3 regions of the Hyphomicrobium sp. GJ21 genome follow, and region 2 is predicted to be linked to each of the others. Evidence: predicted binding sites of a transcription regulator. Region 2 holds the regulator's gene; each other region holds the start of a gene.
The links. Region 2 encodes LexA, which represses DNA repair genes until DNA is damaged. Its sites were predicted from a motif close to TGTTCNNNNTGTGTTCNG; they were not measured.
Positions count from the first base shown of each region.

Region 1: a site for LexA is predicted at 2,468-2,485, ahead of HYPGJ_RS13960 (PA0069 family radical SAM protein). Genes of this name have one in related genera too.
Region 3: a site for LexA is predicted at 2,443-2,460, ahead of recA (recombinase RecA). Genes of this name have one in related genera too.

Region 1 covers NZ_CDHO01000003.1:1,186,324-1,191,843, reverse strand. Annotated here, with positions in the region: gene HYPGJ_RS13980 (uracil-DNA glycosylase) at 1-328, shown strand, start outside; gene HYPGJ_RS13975 (GyrI-like domain-containing protein) at 512-1,051, shown strand; gene moaB (molybdenum cofactor biosynthesis protein B) at 1,140-1,682, shown strand; gene HYPGJ_RS13965 (glycosyltransferase) at 1,679-2,383, opposite strand; gene HYPGJ_RS13960 (PA0069 family radical SAM protein) at 2,527-3,642, shown strand; gene HYPGJ_RS13955 (ribonuclease HII) at 3,673-4,368, shown strand; gene HYPGJ_RS13950 (DNA methyltransferase) at 4,488-5,520, shown strand, end outside.
Region 2 covers NZ_CDHO01000002.1:420,569-426,088, reverse strand. Annotated here, with positions in the region: gene HYPGJ_RS05000 (hypothetical protein) at 1-398, shown strand, start outside; gene HYPGJ_RS19525 (hypothetical protein) at 520-654, opposite strand; gene HYPGJ_RS04990 (hypothetical protein) at 899-1,174, shown strand; gene HYPGJ_RS04985 (hypothetical protein) at 1,244-1,438, shown strand; gene lexA (transcriptional repressor LexA) at 1,623-2,342, shown strand; gene HYPGJ_RS04975 (ComEC/Rec2 family competence protein) at 2,336-4,675, opposite strand; gene gltX (glutamate--tRNA ligase) at 4,786-5,520, shown strand, end outside.
Region 3 covers NZ_CDHO01000002.1:37,829-43,348, reverse strand. Annotated here, with positions in the region: gene alaS (alanine--tRNA ligase) at 1-803, opposite strand, end outside; gene recA (recombinase RecA) at 1,257-2,390, opposite strand; gene fae (formaldehyde-activating enzyme) at 2,600-3,157, shown strand; gene HYPGJ_RS03195 (PAS domain-containing sensor histidine kinase) at 3,539-5,520, opposite strand, start outside.

The sequences.
Region 1 (5,520 bases), on a different contig from region 2:
CGTGCACATCACCAACATCGTCTACTGGCGGCCGCCGGGCAATCGCACGCCGACGCCACAGGAAGCCCTCGCCTGCCGCCCGTTTCTCGAGCGCCAGATAGAGCTAGTCGCTCCGAAAATCGTCGTGGCCGTCGGCGGGTCCGCCGCAAAGGAGCTTTTCGGAGTTGCCGAAGGCATCATGCGGCTGCGGGGAAAGTGGCGGGAGTTGACGGTCGGCGACCGCAAGATCCAGGCGCTCGCGACGCTGCATCCCGCCTACTTGTTGCGGACTCCGGCCGCAAAAAACCTGGCATGGCTGGATCTGTTGCAGATCCGATCCAAGCTTTGAGCATCCGAAGCATATTCTGTTAATTTGATGCTTCTTTCACCGTGCTTCCGGTTCTTCGCAGTGAAGCGACCCGCATCTCAAAATTCGATAAAATTTTAGACATTCACTTAAGCCGAGGGAAAACTGCACGCGCCTTATGGTGCATACGGACCAATTCACGTATTTCAGTAGGGCGGCCTCCGAGTGGCCGGTGCCGCAATGTACAATCCTCACTCGATCCTGCTCTATCTGCGCCCGACGCGCTTGATCTACGTCCGCGCGACAGGATCCTATGGCGACGTCATTCCTAAAGCCTGGGAGCGTCTGTTCCGGCTGCTCGACGACCGCGGACTCTACGAGTCGATCGGGCGGGGTTACGGCATGGCGCACGATAATCCGCTCGACGTCGGTTCCAAGAATTGCCGATACGACGCCTGCGTTGAAATCCGATCCAGCATCGAAGAGAGGTCGCTGCCCGAGTTCGGGATCACGACGCTTCCCGCCGGTCCCTACGCCTGCCACCGTCTCTCGGGAAGCTACGACCAGATGCGGTCCGCCGTCGAAAATGTTTACGCGCGGTTCCAGCCGTTGCCGGGACTTTGTTTTGATCAACATCGCCCGGTCGTTTCGATCTATATGGACAATCCGAACAATTATGCAGACCAGGATTTGCGCTCCGATATCTGCGTGCCGGTAAGCACCGTCGAAGAGATCATCCCATCACGCATGGCCGCGAACTTTTAGGCCGACGCGGCGCTTTCGCCGCTGGACGAAGATCAGCCATACGGCCAAAGTTCGTGCCTCTGTTCGTCCGTGACGCGAGGACTCTCCAATGGCCGGCATCGACCCAAATCGTACTTTCATTCCGGTCAGGATTGCCGTTCTGACGATGTCGGACACGCGCTCGGCAAGCGAAGACAAATCAGGCGACCTGCTGGCGAAGCTCATCACCGAAGCGGGCCACGTCGTCGCCGATCGCAAACTGGTCCGAGACGACGCGAACGCTATCACAGCCGCCGTCAAAGGTTGGATCGACGACTCGCAGATCGATTGCGTCATCACCACAGGCGGTACCGGCTTTACAGGCCGCGACGTGACGCCGGAAGCCGTGAAGCCGCTGTTCGAAAAGGACATCGAAGGCTTTTCGATCCTGTTTCACATGCTGTCGTATCAGAAAGTCGGTACGTCGACCGTTCAGTCCCGCGCTTGTGCGGGCGTCGCACACGGAACGTATATCTTCTGCCTGCCGGGATCGCCCGGCGCGTGCCGTGACGCGTGGGACGGCATCTTGAAGTTTCAGTTCGACGCGCGGCACCAGCCCTGCAATTTCGTCGAGATCATGCCGAGGCTCGAAGAACACCGGAACGCGGGTTAAGACGCCGCGCCCGCGCGATAGAGCCGCGCGATCACGTTGATCGGAAGCCCCAAGCCAAAGAGCGCGTGACAGATCTGGTTGCGCAGCGAGCGCAACAGATAGCCGTCGCGCCGGTAGAGTTCGGACGACGCGATGGCTTGCGCGTCGAGCATCGCCAAGCGCCGACGGCCGAGGCGGCGCGCCAGATCGACGTCTTCGAGCACCGGCAAGTCCTGATAACCGCCGACGGCGTCAAACAACTGACGCGAAATGAGCAAGCCCTGATCGCCGTACGGCATCGGCGAGAGTTTGCATCGCATTTGGAACAGACGCTCCAACAGGCGCGGCTTGAATCCGGTGTCATCAATGCGAAAAGCGAATGCGGCGGCAGCGGGCGAGCGCTCGCCGAGATCGACGCTGCGCATGAAGGCGGTGGCGCTGCGCTCCCAACATTCCGCGAGAACCGTGTCGGCGCTCAAAAACAATAGCCACGGAAAGCGTGCCCGGGCCGCGCCTTGCGCGAACTGCCGACCGCGTCCTGGCGCGTTCGAGATGAAATCGGCGCCTGCGAGATCTGCGATTTTCGCGGTTTGATCCGTTGAGCCGCCGTCGACGACGATTACCTGGCGGACGATACCGTCGATCGCCGCCGGCACGAGGGCGGTTAGCGCGGCCCCGAGCGTGTGCTCCGAATTATGCGCAGCGACGATAACCGTGATCATGCGTGTTTACTGGCACGCGATCACCCGAGCGACAAGCGCAGTCCTCGCCGCATGCCGCCCAGCGCGAAGATTCCGGAAGAGTTTTGTTCTTTATTTGTTCTCGCTTCTTTGCTACAAGAGGGCATCGCAAATGAAAGGCTGCCGTGGCTTCCTCTCGCGAACCCGAACATCCCAACGATCGCCACGTTCACGTCGTCGATGTGGAGCGCCGGCGCGGCCGGGGTGCGCGCTCGAACGCCAGCGGGCGTTTCGAGAAAGACGTGCACGAGGTCTTTGACGACGGCTGGGAAAGCTTGGCCGAACTCGGCGCGTTCAAGACCGAGGTGTTCGAGGACACCGCGAAATCAATCATCGCGCGCAACGACAGTCCCGACATTTCGTTTGAAGCGTCGATCAATCCGTATCGCGGCTGCGAGCATGGCTGCATTTATTGCTATGCGCGGCCGAGCCATTGCTATCTCGGGCACTCGGCCGGGCTCGATTTTGAAACGAAGCTCTACGCGAAATCGGAAGCCGCCACGCTTTTGGAGCGCGAGTTCGCCAAGCCCGGCTACCGGCCGTCAACGATCGCGCTTGGCGGGAACACTGATCCTTATCAGCCGATCGAGCGGCAGCGAAGGATCACGCGGTCGATCCTCGAAGTCATGGCGCGGACGAACCACCCGGTCGGCATCATCACCAAGTCGGCGCTCGTCGCGCGCGACATCGATATTTTGCAGCCGATGGCGGCGAAGGGCCTTGCGAAAGTCGCCGTCTCGATCACCACGCTCGACCGGCATGTTGCACGGGCGATGGAGCCACGGGCCGCAACCCCGTCCCGGCGCCTCGAAACCGTGCGACAGCTCTCGCAAGCTGGAATTCCAGTCACCGCGATGGTTGCGCCGATCATTCCGGGACTTACCGATCACGAGATCGAGCCCATCCTGGAGGCTGCACGCGAGGCGGGCGCACGGGATGCCGGTTACGTGCTTCTGCGGCTGCCGCTGGAGATCAAGACGCTGTTTCGCGAGTGGCTCGCGGAGGAATTTCCGGGGCGCGCGAGCCGGGTGATCTCGCTTCTACAATCCATGCATGGCGGGCGGGATTACACGCCCGAGTTTGGGATGCGCCAGCGCGGCAAAGGCCCCTATGCGACGCAGATCGCATTGCGCTTCAGGCTCGCGAAGCAGCGGCTCGGGCTCGGCGGCGAACGCGGCGCGATGCGAACAGATCTGTTCGAGGCACCAGGCGACAGGGGAAAACAACTGAAGCTGCTTTGACGGGTGCTTGCGCGATGATCACTCTCGCGCATGAAGATTGCTGATTCGCGCATCAAGCCGACGTTCGAACTCGAAGCCGCCGAGCATCAGCTCGGATCGCGTCCGATCGCGGGCGTCGACGAGGCCGGACGCGGACCTTGGGCCGGGCCGGTCGTGGCGGCGGCAGTCATCCTCGATCCCGACAAGATCCCGGCGAACATCGACGACAGCAAAACGCTCGATGAAGATTCGCGCGCGTTCCTTTACCGGCGTATCATGAAGGTCGCGATCGTCGGCGTCGGCATTGCGGACGTCGAACGCATCGATCGCGAGAACATTCTCGGCGCGACGCTGTGGGCAATGGCTGAGGCCGTCAGCCAGCTCGGCGAAACGCCCAAGCTCGTCCTCGTCGACGGCGACAAGACTCCGCGCATCCCGATGTCGGTCCGCGCCATCGTCAAGGGTGATTCAAAATGTCTCTCCATCGCGGCGGCATCGATCGTCGCCAAGGTTACGCGCGACCGTTTGATGATGGATTTCGCGCGCGCCTATCCGGGCTACGGCTTCGAACGGCATAAAGGTTACGGAACGCCGGAACACCAAGCAGCCATTGCAAAACTTGGCGTCTCGGCGCTGCACCGCCGCTCGTTCCGGCCGGTGCAATTGGCGTTGGGCCTCGTCGACGAAAAGGCTTCGCGACGGCGTGCGCAGCTCGGATTCGGGTTGCAGGTGGAATCGAAAATATAAATTTCTTCGCACCTTGATGCGTATTCCCAGACGCCGCCGATCATGTACAAAGATCGTCGGCACGCCTGTGGATATCTCGCGGCGACGCCTCAGTGATCGTAGCGTTACGGGTAGTGTGTATGGTGTCGCGTCGCGTCAAGGGCCGCTCCGAGAGCGGACGGATTCTCGTTGGTGATTGCATCAACGAACTGAAGAAGATCGCCACGGCAAGTGTCGATCTCGTTTTTGCCGACCCGCCTTACAATCTGCAACTCGCGGGCGACCTGCTCCGGCCCAACAACACGAAAGTCGACGGCGTCGACGACGCCTGGGACAAGTTCCAGGACTTCGCCGAGTATGACTCGTTCTGCCGCGCGTGGCTGAAGGAATGCCGGCGCGTGCTGAAGCCCGACGGCGCGATCTGGGTCATCGGCTCCTATCACAACATCTTCCGCCTCGGCGTCGCGATCCAGGATCTCGGCTTCTGGATTCAGAACGACGTCATCTGGCGCAAAGTGAACCCGATGCCGAACTTCCGCGGCAAGCGCTTCACCAACGCGCATGAGACGATGATCTGGGCGGGCCGCGATCGCAAATCGCGCGTGACGTTCAATTACGAAAGCCTCAAGGCGTCGAACGACGACCTGCAGATGCGCTCCGACTGGCTGTTCCCGATCTGCTCGGGCCCTGAGCGGCTGAAAGACGACGGCGGACGCAAGGCGCATCCAACGCAGAAACCGGAAGCGCTTCTGCATCGCATTATGATCGCGTCAACGAAGCCGGGCGACACCGTCCTCGATCCCTTCTTCGGAACGGGCACGACGGGCGCGGTTGCGAAGCGCCTCGGACGCAAGTTCATCGGCATCGAGCGCGACACCGACTATGCGCGCGCCGCCGATGAGCGCATCGCGAAAGTCCGGCCGCTCGATCTCGACGCGATCGAGGCGATCCCGTCGAAGCGCAACGAACCGCGCATTCCGTTCGGGCAAATTCTCGAGCTTGGCATTCTCGAACCCGGACAGAAACTGTTCGGACCGCGTCGTGAAGTGCGCGCTGAAGTTCGCGCCGACGGAACGCTCGCGTGCGCCGGTCAGCAAGCATCGATCCATCGCCTCGGCGCGATGGTGCAGGGCAAGGCTGCGTGCAACGGTTGGACGTACTGGCACTTCGAGG
Region 2 (5,520 bases):
TGACGGCCTTCGCGCTCGTCACCACGCTGTTTTTCGTTCCCGAGATCGCGCACGCCCGTGAAGCGACCGCTGCCGCCGACTGTCTCTGCCTCAAAGGCACCGACAGCGATCTGAAGCCCGCCGCCATCGAACGCCCCAGCCTAAACGAAAGCGATGAGATCGCGGCGCTCGAAAGCGTTCAACTGGCATTGACCGAAATCGCAGACGGCTCGAGCTACATCTGGCACCGCAATCACGGCCGCCTGTCCGGCATCGTCCAGCCGGTCTCCTCGTTCAAGGCCGTCAACGGATCCGTGTGCCGCTACGCTGTCGTGGTGCTCAGCAGCCTCGACGTCACGAAGCGCACCGAGATCGTCGCCTGCCGCCTTCCGACCGGCATCTGGCAAGTCGAAAGCTAATTTCCCCGACTATTCATTTTTTCCGATCCCACAAAACGAAAAAAGGCGGCCGCGATGGCTGCCTTTTTTCCGAATGGTGCGGACGGACGCTGGAATTCGAGCATCGCGGCTCGACCGCCTCTCACCGGCGGCTGCCGGAAAAATGGCTTCCGGGCATGAAGTGATGGCGCCCGTTGCCGACGACGGCATTGGCGATCACCGTGCCGATGACGGTCACGATGACCCCGATCACGATTTGTGAAAAAACGCCTCGCATGAGCCGATGACTATCCCGCTTGAACGGCGAAAATGTGTGGTGCCACGGCGCTGAGAACTGCCGGAAAGGCTCAATCCGTCGATTTTCCACACCGCTGAACGCTCCGGGCGACATGGAAAGCTCTCGCGCCTTGACCGGCGCGCAAAATCCAACCGATGAATTGAGGGCCTTTGCTCTGCGTCGAAACGTTGGTTTCGATCCGGCCGCGGTGCGAAGGCCGTATTTTATCGATGTTGGAGATCTGATGGCTCACTACGCGATCAGCTTTGAAGTCCGCGATTCACGTCACAGCCCCCACATTCGGGCGAAACTGGAGGGCATGGGCGCGGCGCGGCTGCTGGAGTCGTTGTGGGTGCTGACGTCGCCGAAGTCAGCGCCGCAAATCCGCGACGAGCTACAGAAGATGATCGACCTCGATGATGCCGTCGCCGTGATCGAGCTGAAAGCCGGTTCCTATTGGTCGTGCCTTAGGGCGAAACATGCCGGCGTCATGTGGTTGAAGCGATGCATCGCGTACTGACGGTGACCGCAAGAACCATCGCCAGTTTCGGGCGTTAAGCGCAAAACGAGCTTTGGGACCCGCGCGATCATGGACGATATCGAGAAGCATGCGCGGCAGTATCTCAAAGCCCTGTACGGCATCGGCGAGACGTCCGACACGGTGCTTCCGGCTCAGAATCTGCCCGCGATACTCGCATTCGCCCGGCAGGAAGGCTGGATCGTCGAAAGCCCCGAAGGCGGCCACGGCCTCACTCCGCTCGGCGTGAAAGAAATCAGCAAATAACGCACGATGATCCGACGGCGCGTTCGCGCGAGCAGCTTAACACTTGCGGAACGAGACGAGAACGTGTAGCGTACATACACGATTTGTACTTGGCATCCGGCATTGAAGTCACTCCGATCGGCAGCGTTCGCGCCGCATGTGCCTTCAGCCGAACGACAGCCAAAGGGGGCTCGAGACCTACGCTATGCTGACGGAAAAACAGAAAGACCTGCTGATGTTCATTCACGAACGCATGCAGGAGCGCGGCGTGCCGCCGTCCTTCGACGAAATGAAGGACGCTCTCGATCTCCGTTCCAAATCCGGCATTCACCGGCTGATCACGGCGCTTGTTGAGCGCGGCTTCATTCGCCGCCTGCCGCATCGCGCCCGCGCCATCGAGGTGATCAAGCTTCCGGAAAACCAGATCGCCGCCGTGGCCTCTACGACGCCAGCCGCGCCACGAGGGTTCCAGCCGAGCGTCATTGCAGGAAGCGGCCCAAAGCCGAATGTGGCGCCGCCGCCGTCGCACGTCATCGACGCACGCACCGTTTCGGTTCCGGTCATGGGCCGCATCGCAGCCGGCACGCCGATCAGCGCCATTCAGAACCATACGCACGACATCGCCGTTTCGCCCGACATCCTGACCAACGGCGAGCACTTTGCGCTTGAAGTCAAAGGCGATTCGATGATCGAGGCCGGCATTCACGACGGCGATACGGTCATCGTGCGTCGCTGCAATACGGCCGAGAACGGCGACATCATCGTGGCTCTCGTCGAAGGCGAAGAAGCGACGCTGAAGCGGCTTCGCAAGAAGGGCTCGACGATCGCGCTCGAGGCCGCCAATCCGGAATTCAAGACGCGCATCTTCGGTCCCGATCAGGTCGACATTCAGGGACGGCTCGTGGGATTGCTGCGCCGCTACTGAGGCTCCTGGCCGTCGTCCATGCCGGCGAATTCGCCGGGGTCGTCGTCATGCAACGCTCTGGTTTCCGGCGGCGCGTTGTCAGCGCTGAACATCGAAGGGTCGCCTCGCTTGGCCGCGACGATTTCTGCCGCGTCTAGGATACGTGGCTTCGGTAACGTCGCTGGCGGATCGCCGGCACCCGCAGCATTCGATGACCTCCGCTGCGGGAGAACGCTCCACGGCCGCTCGCCGCGATGCGCTGCGACCGTCTCCAATCGAACGCGCGGCTCGGGGCTCGCCTCGTCGCGCGCGAGGTAAAGCGCGTAGGCGCCGTTGCGCCAGCGATCGAACACGTCGATCACGGTTCCCGGAACTGCGCAGTCGGCCGGCTTCGGGTCATCCAGAATCAGGATATCGGCGTTGAGGCAATCGTCGGCGACAGCTGCCGGGTGCCGCGCAACGGCGACGGTCGCGCCTTTGACGTGCGCGATACATCCGACCGCGTCGCAACTGAACGCGCCGCCTGCCTGAGCGTCGCGCGCCGATCGTCCGTCTCCGTCGTATTCGAGCCAGCGTTCGAGATCGTACTTCGCCCCGTGCGCGGGCAGCGACGAAAGCTTGCCCGACGCGTCGCGGACAGCAACCAGCGTTCCTTTTTGCGCAACGAGCACGTCCGGCCGCGGCATCCAGGGCGTCGCAACAAGCCCAAGCAGCGCAAGACTCGCGCCGACGAGACGGATGCGCGTCCGCCAGAGCGTCAGCCACAGCCCGCCGATGAGCATCAAGGCAAATGCGATGGTTGGAATCTCCGGCAGGTGGCCCACTGCGCCCGGAAGCGCTCCCACCGTGTTCGCGCACCACGCCATGCCGTCGATGCCCCAGGCCATCGGCTTCAGCGCAATCCATTCCAGCCCGAACGGCATCAGAATCATGGCGCCGAGCGCGGCCGGCATCACGATGATGTTGCAGATCGGAATGGCGATCATGTTCGCCAGCACCGCATACTGCTGACTTTGATGAAAGTTGTAGGCGGCGAACGGCGCGACGGCGACGCTGGCGATCAGCGTGGATGCGATGATCTCGCCAAAGAATTTGACGACGCGCGCGACCGGATGCGGCCGTGAGTTCGTTCCGAGAAAACGCGTCAGAAGTTCATGCGCCGCGACGAGCGCCGTCACGGCCGCGAACGACATCTGGAAGCCCGCGTCGAGGAGACTTTCCGGAAAGACGGCGAGAATCAAGAATGCGGCGAGTGCGACGTTTCTGAGCGCCAGCGCCGGACGATCGATCAGCACCGCGCCGAAGATGATGACGATCATCAACGCCGAGCGGACCGTCGCGAACGCGCCGCCCGAAATCGCGAGATAACCCAGCGCGCCGAGAATGCCGATCGCCGCAGCAATCTTTTTGATCGGCAACCGCAAAGCAAAAAACGGAACCGCGGCGAGAAGCAGTCGAACGGAATAGAAGAGCGCGCCTGCCATGATCACCATGTGCAGGCCCGAGATCGACAGGATGTGAAACAGTCCTGAGTTCTTGAAGGCGTTGTTGGTCTCGGCGCTGATGCCACCGCGCTCGCCGGTGATCAGCGCCAGAGCGATCTCACCTGTTTCGCCAGGAAGCACCGCGCGAATGCGCGTGGCGATCAGTTGGCGGAGGGTTTCGATGCCACGCCGGTACTGGGCCGTGAGTGTGCCGCCATCGGCATGCGCCTCGATCGCGGGCGGCGCGAAGGCATAGCCGACAGCTCCGACCTGATCGAACCAAGCCGTGCGCGCGTAGTCGAAACCTCCCGGCAGCGCAGGCTTCGCGGGCGGCGACAGGTTCGCTTTCAAGCGTACGCGGTCACCCGGCTTGGCCTTCGACTGCGAGGACATCGTCCGAACACGGACGACCGCGGGCGTCGCTTCCGGCGCGAGGCCCGCAATCGATGGCGACGCGATGGTCAACCGCTGGCCGCGCGGATATTTGACCTCGACGAGCGTCACTGTGCCGGTGATCTCGGCATTGCGCAGCGCCTTCGTCAGCACCGGCGCGCGAACCGTTTCGACGCGCAGCTTGGCGACGGCGAACCCAAGTCCTGCGAGAAGTAGTCCCGTTAGGATGGCCGATGGCAACGAACCACGTGTCGACGCCAGCCGCAAAATAATCGCCAGAGCCAACGGCACAAAGGCGACGATGAGTTGCGGTTCGACGGGCAGCGCGAAGTAGGCCGCGATGCCGACTCCGAAGCAAACCGGTGACCAGAGAAAGAATTGCTCGCGTTCGCTCTCGAGCGCGAGCGCAAGGCTTCGCGTCCCATGCGAGGGCGCGGCAATCAGCGCAGCATCGAGGTCGCCCGCGTTGACGGACATTTCCGGACCGAATGCGAATGGTGGGAGGTTCCCCGCCCCCTTAACTTGTCGTGGTCGCCATGCTACGAGCGGAGCTTCATTCCCTCAAGGCCGATAAGCGAAAAGGTCCGATGACTGAGACCGCGACTTCCAGTGCGCCCGTCGTTCGATTTGCGCCCTCCCCTACCGGATATCTTCACATCGGCGGCGCGCGCACGGCGCTGTTCAACTGGCTTTACGCGCGGGGCCGTAACGGCAAATTCCTGCTGCGCATCGAGGACACCGACCGCGAGCGCAACAACGAGCAGGCAATTGCCGCCATTCTCGACGGCCTGGCCTGGCTCGGTCTCTCCTGGGACGGCGAGGCCGTCTCGCAGTTTGCCCGTGCCGACCGGCATCGCGAAGTCGCAGCCGAATTGCTGAAGCGCGGCGCGGCCTATCACTGCTACGCCTCGCCCGCCGAGATCGATGCCGCGCGCGAAAAGGCGAAGGCGGAAGGACGCCCGCTGATCTTTCTGTCGCCGTGGCGCGACCGCGATCCAAAAGATGCACCGAAGGACGTCAAGCCGGTGGTGCGTCTCAAGGCGCCGCGCGAGGGCGAGACTGTCGTCGAAGATCACGTGCAGGGCCACGTCGTGTTTCCGAACAAGGATCTCGACGATCTCATCATCCTGCGGTCGGACGGCAATCCGACGTACAATCTCGCGGTCGTCGTCGACGATCATGACATGGGCATCACGCACGTCGTGCGCGGTGCCGATCATCTGACCAACGCCGCACGTCAGACGCAGATCTACCAGGGAATGGGCTGGGCGGTTCCCGAGTTCGCGCACGTGCCGCTGATCCACGGAGCGGACGGCGCCAAG
Region 3 (5,520 bases), 380 kb from region 2:
TCCTTCGCACCAGTCTTGGCGGCTTCTTGCCGGATCGCCTGGATGAGGTTTTCAAAGAGGTCGATTTCGTAATTGTCGTGCTTGCCCTGGAGCACGGCCGCGATACGCTCGAGACCCATGCCGGTGTCGATCGAGGGGCGCGGGAGATCGATGCGATCGCCGGGCGCGCGCTGCTCGAATTGCATGAACACGAGATTCCAGATCTCGATGAAGCGGTCGCCTTCCGAGTCCGGCGAGCCCGGCGGGCCGCCAGGAATTTTATCGCCGTGGTCGAAGAAGATTTCCGAACACGGACCGCAGGGGCCGGTGTCGCCCATCTGCCAGAAGTTGTCGCTCGAGGCGATGCGGATGATGCGGTCGTCGGAGAAGCCCGTGACCTTCTTCCAGATTTTATAAGCGTCGTCGTCGGTGTGATAGATCGTGACGAGCAGGCGCTTCGCGTCGAGGCCGAAATCCTTGGTCAGCAGATTCCAGGCCAGCTCGATGGCGCGGTCCTTGAAGTAATCGCCGAACGAAAAGTTGCCGAGCATCTCGAAGAACGTGTGATGGCGCGCGGTGTAGCCGACGTTGTCGAGGTCGTTGTGCTTGCCACCGGCGCGGACGCACTTTTGCGATGAGGCGGCGCGCGGGATGGCGCGCGTCTCCTGCCCGGTGAAGACGTTCTTGAACTGCACCATGCCGGCATTGGTGAACATCAGCGTCGGGTCGTTGCGCGGCACGAGCGGCGACGACGGCACGACCTCGTGACCGTTCTTGGCGAAGTAGTCGAGAAACGAAGAGCGGATTGCGCTGACGCCAGCCATGTGTGCCTTCAAGCCTTATTCGCGGACATAACCGCCCGGACCGAAGCGTCCCTGGAACGGTTCAAGGCCGCCGTTGTAGCGGCGGCCCTGGAGAGTGTCCAGAAACGGAAGGTGAGACGGAAAGGCCGGTCTCACGGCACGGGATGGCAACTCCGTCCGCCACGAATATTGCAGGCCCTGTCTCCGTCATGCCCGCGAAGGCGGGCATCCGTCCGAGCATCCGACAAACCGCAAGGCATCGGCTTGGGCAGATCCCGGCCTGCGCCGGGATGACGGTTGTATAGTGGGCGCACTCCCTTCCGTCATTCTCGGCTGAGCGCAGGCGAAAACCTGGATCCAGAGTAAATCTCGTCGAAGGCGCTATAATGAGCCTCCGGCAGTTTTATGCAGGGTCCCCGAACGGCTCACGGTTTTGCCGTTCGAGGATGATGATGTTCTCCGACGTTCGATTCGTCAGCGCTTGGCCTTGGCGACTTTCTTGGTGTCTTCGTCGGGCAGGACGCCGTCCTCGTCCGGCTCCTCGCCGTCATCCTCGCCCGCGTCCGGGTTGACCAGCATCTTCTCGACGATCAGACCAGCGTTGGCGCGTATGGCGTTTTCGATCTCGGCGGCGATCTTCGGGTTTTCCTTGAGATACGTCTTGGCGTTCTCGCGGCCCTGGCCGATGCGGTCGCCGTTATAGGACATCCAAGCGCCTGACTTCTCGACGATGCCAGCCTTGACGCCCAAGTCGATCAGCTCGCCGACTTTCGAGACGCCCTCGCCATACATGATGTCGAACTCGACCTGCTTGAAGGGCGGCGCGACCTTGTTCTTGACAACCTTGACGCGGGTCTGGTTGCCGACCGTTTCCTCGCGCTCCTTGATCTGGCCGATGCGGCGGATATCGAGGCGGACGGAGGCATAGAACTTCAGCGCGTTGCCGCCCGTCGTCGTTTCCGGGTTGCCGAACATGATGCCGATCTTCATGCGGATCTGGTTGATGAAGACGACCATGCACTTCGATTTGGAGATCGAGCCGGTCAGCTTGCGCAGCGCCTGACTCATCAAGCGCGCCTGCAGGCCCGGCAAGCTGTCGCCCATCTCGCCTTCGAGTTCGGCCTTCGGCGTCAGAGCGGCGACCGAGTCGACGACCAGCACATCGACGGCGCCGGATCTGACGAGCGTATCGGCGATCTCAAGCGCCTGCTCGCCGGTATCGGGCTGCGAAATCAGAAGGTCTTCGATCTTGACGCCGAGCTTCTTGGCATAGCCCGGATCGATCGCGTGCTCGGCGTCGACAAAGGCGCAGATGCCGCCGCGCTTCTGGGCTTCCGCCACCACGTGCAGCGCAAGCGTGGTCTTGCCCGAGCTTTCGGGACCATAAATCTCGATAATGCGGCCCTTGGGCAGGCCGCCGATGCCGAGGGCGATATCAAGCCCGAGCGAGCCGGTCGGTATCGCTTCGATATCGACCTTGTCGTTGGCGCCCAAGCGCATGATCGACCCTTTACCGAAGTTCTTGTCGATCTGTTGAAGCGCGTGTTCGAGCGCCTGCTTCTTGTCCATCTTGCCCCCTTCGAGCACAGTCCAATCCGGCCGTTCCATCGTCGTCGTCCCTCAATATGGCAAGCGCCCAGCGCCTTCAATTAAGGATATATGTACCCTATTTGTTCCACTCGCGTCAATCACGTTTTGTTCTCGCGTCGCTCAAATAAGCGGAACTTATAGAGTGGACAGGGGTCAAGTGGGCTATCGGTCCGCTATTCGGCATGATGAGCCGGAATGATTTCAGGAACCAAGACGAGGTATCAGACATGAGCGCATCAAGCGGCCGTTTCGGCATCCGGGTCGGCGAAGCCCTGGTCGCGGGCGGCCCGCCAGGCACTGCGGCGGAACCCGAAGTTGCGATCGGCGAAATGGACGGCCCGTTCGGCACGGCCTTCGCGACGCTTCTCGGCGACCAGACCAAAGGGCACAGCAAGGTGCTGTCGCTGCTCAACACCGACGTCATGGTGCGTCCGCCGACGCTGTGCGTCAGCAAGGTGACGGTCGAGAACGAGCGCTACACGAACATCCTCATGGGCACCGTTCAGTATGCGACGTCGATGGGCGTGCTCGACGCCGTGCGTGCTGGCGACCTGCCCCGCGACAAGGTCGATGATCTCGGCATCATCGTGTCGGTGTGGCTCAACCCGTCAGTTGCGACGATCGAGAAGCTCGACCACAAGATCCTGTTCGATATTCATCGCAAGGCGACGGCGCTCGCCATTCACAAGGCGATGACCTATCAGCCGACGATCGACTGGCTGCTGGAGAACCAGGACAAGGTCATTCACAAATATTTCGAGAAGGGTCTCAAGGGCGAGATCTAAGGTTCGATCAAGCTCGGACGGCAAACATCTGCGTCGAGTTCGTTCCGATATGCGGGCGGTGCACTGATCATCAGGTGCCGCCCGCATTCATTTCTGCTGCAGACGATCCGCATGGGTCTTCACCTCGCGCTCGGCCCCTCCCCTGACGGGAGGGGAGAAGTGGCGTTTGGATAGAGATCTTCAGACGACGCTCGAAATTCTGGCTGGCTCTGAAGTTCTTTCGTCATTCTCGAACGGCTGAGCATGCGAAGGCCGTTTGGGAATCCAACAGAAGAATTGCCCAAGGCTCAATATTGCGTCTGCGACAAGTCTTGTGCTGGATCCCCGGCCTTCGGCTCGGCTTCGCCGCGCTCGGCCGAGGATGACGAAGCGAGAGGATTTCTACTTCGCCAGCTCTTCCTTCACTTTCGCGGCGAGTTGGGGAAGAGAGAACGGCTTCGGCAGGAAGGCGAAATTGTCGGAGCCCATGCTCTCGCGGAAGGCTTCGTTCGGATAGCCCGAGACGAAGATCACCTTGATCGACGGATTGCGCTTCCGCAGTTCCTTGAACAGCGCGGGGCCATCCATCTCCGGCATCACGACGTCCGAGACGACGATGTCGATCTCACCTTCATTCGCCGCCATGATCTCGAGCGCTTCGACGCCGTCGGTCGCTTCCAGAACCTGATAGCCCTGACGCTTCAGCGCGCGCACCGCGAACTGGCGAACCTCGACCTCGTCCTCGACGAGCAGCACGCGGCCAGTGCCGGTGAGATCGGTTGCCTGGAGTTCCTTCTTGCCGGCGGCGACGGGCTGCGGACGCACGGCTGCAGGCTCTTCGTTGTCCTCGACGACATAGCGCGGCAGGAAGATCTTGAAGGTCGTGCCCTTGCCGAGTTCGCTTTCGGGGAAAATGTAGCCGCCCGACTGCTTGATGATGCCATAGACCGAGGCGAGGCCGAGACCCGTGCCCTTGCCGATGCCCTTGGTCGTGAAGAACGGCTCGAAGATCTTCGCCATCACTTCCGGGCTCATGCCGGTCCCGGTGTCGGAGATTTCGAGCAGCACGTATTCGCCCGGCGTGAAGCCCGCAGCGGGACTCATGCGCTGGCTTTCGCGCTCGGTGACGTTCTGCGTGCGGATCGTCAGCTTGCCGCCGTCGGGCATGGCGTCGCGAGCGTTGCGCGCGAGGTTCAGAATGACCTGATACAGCTGGTTGCTGTCGGCGCGGACGTACCAGAGATCGCGGCCCGCCTGGAACTGCAGATCGATCTTCTCGCGCACCTGCGTCTTGAGCATGGCGCGCATATCGGACGTCAGCTCGTTCAGATCGAACACAGAGACCTGCTGCATCTGCTTGCGCGAGAAGCCGAGCAGTCCGGCGACGAGATTGGCAGCGCGGTTCGCAGCCGACTGGATGTTCTTGATGTCCTTGTACGACGGATCGCTCGGACGGTGCGTTTGCAGCAGCAAATCCGAAAAGCCGATGATGGCCGTCAGCACGTTGTTGAAGTCGTGCGCGATGCCGCCCGCCAGATTGCCGACGGCTTCCATCTTCTGCGCCTGCGAAACCCGGTCCTCGAGCTGCTTCTGCTCGGTCGCGTCGATGACGTAGAGCGCAGCTGCGGCGCCGCCAGACACGGCGGCAAGCGGCGACATGAACACGCGGCAGGTGAACTGCTTCTGATCGCCCGCCGTGATCTCGATCGGCTGCACGTTGCCGCGCCCGGCGAGGACTTCGGCGAGTCCTTCTTCGATGCGCGTGCGCTCGCCAGCGTCGCCGGTGCGGCCCAGCGCTTCGCAAGCCAGAACGTCCTGCGCAGGTCGTCCGTCGAGCACGAGGCGCATGAATGCGGGGTTGCAGCTCGCGATCCGGCCTTCGCCGTCGATCGTCGCGATGCCGAACGGCGCCGACTGGAAGAACTGCGAGGCGCGAACGTCCTGCGGCGTCCGATCTCCGAGACCAGCCGTCAGACGGTTGATAGCGGTGATCGTGAAACCTTCATCGGGATGACCGCCCGCTGGTTCGACGAGCAGCGTCAGCGGTACCATGCGGCCGTCCTGCCGCGTCAGGTCGAGATCGACGACGCGCTGATCGGCTTCCGGGATCTCCGCCATGTTCTCGAGAAGGCGTGCGCCGTCGCCGCCCGCAAGTTCGGCCAGGCGCAGATGATGCGTCCGGAGCGAGCCGACCGGATAGCCGAGCCACTGCTCGAACGCGGCGTTGACGTGAAGAATGGTGCCGTCGCCGGCGATCGACATGAAGCCCGCCGGCATCGTGTCGAAGGCTGCGAGCGCGGTTTCAAGCGTGCCGACGCGCTGCGCTTCTTGCGCCTTGTCTTTCGAAATGTCCCGGATGCGCCACAGCGCGAGACGCTGCCGCA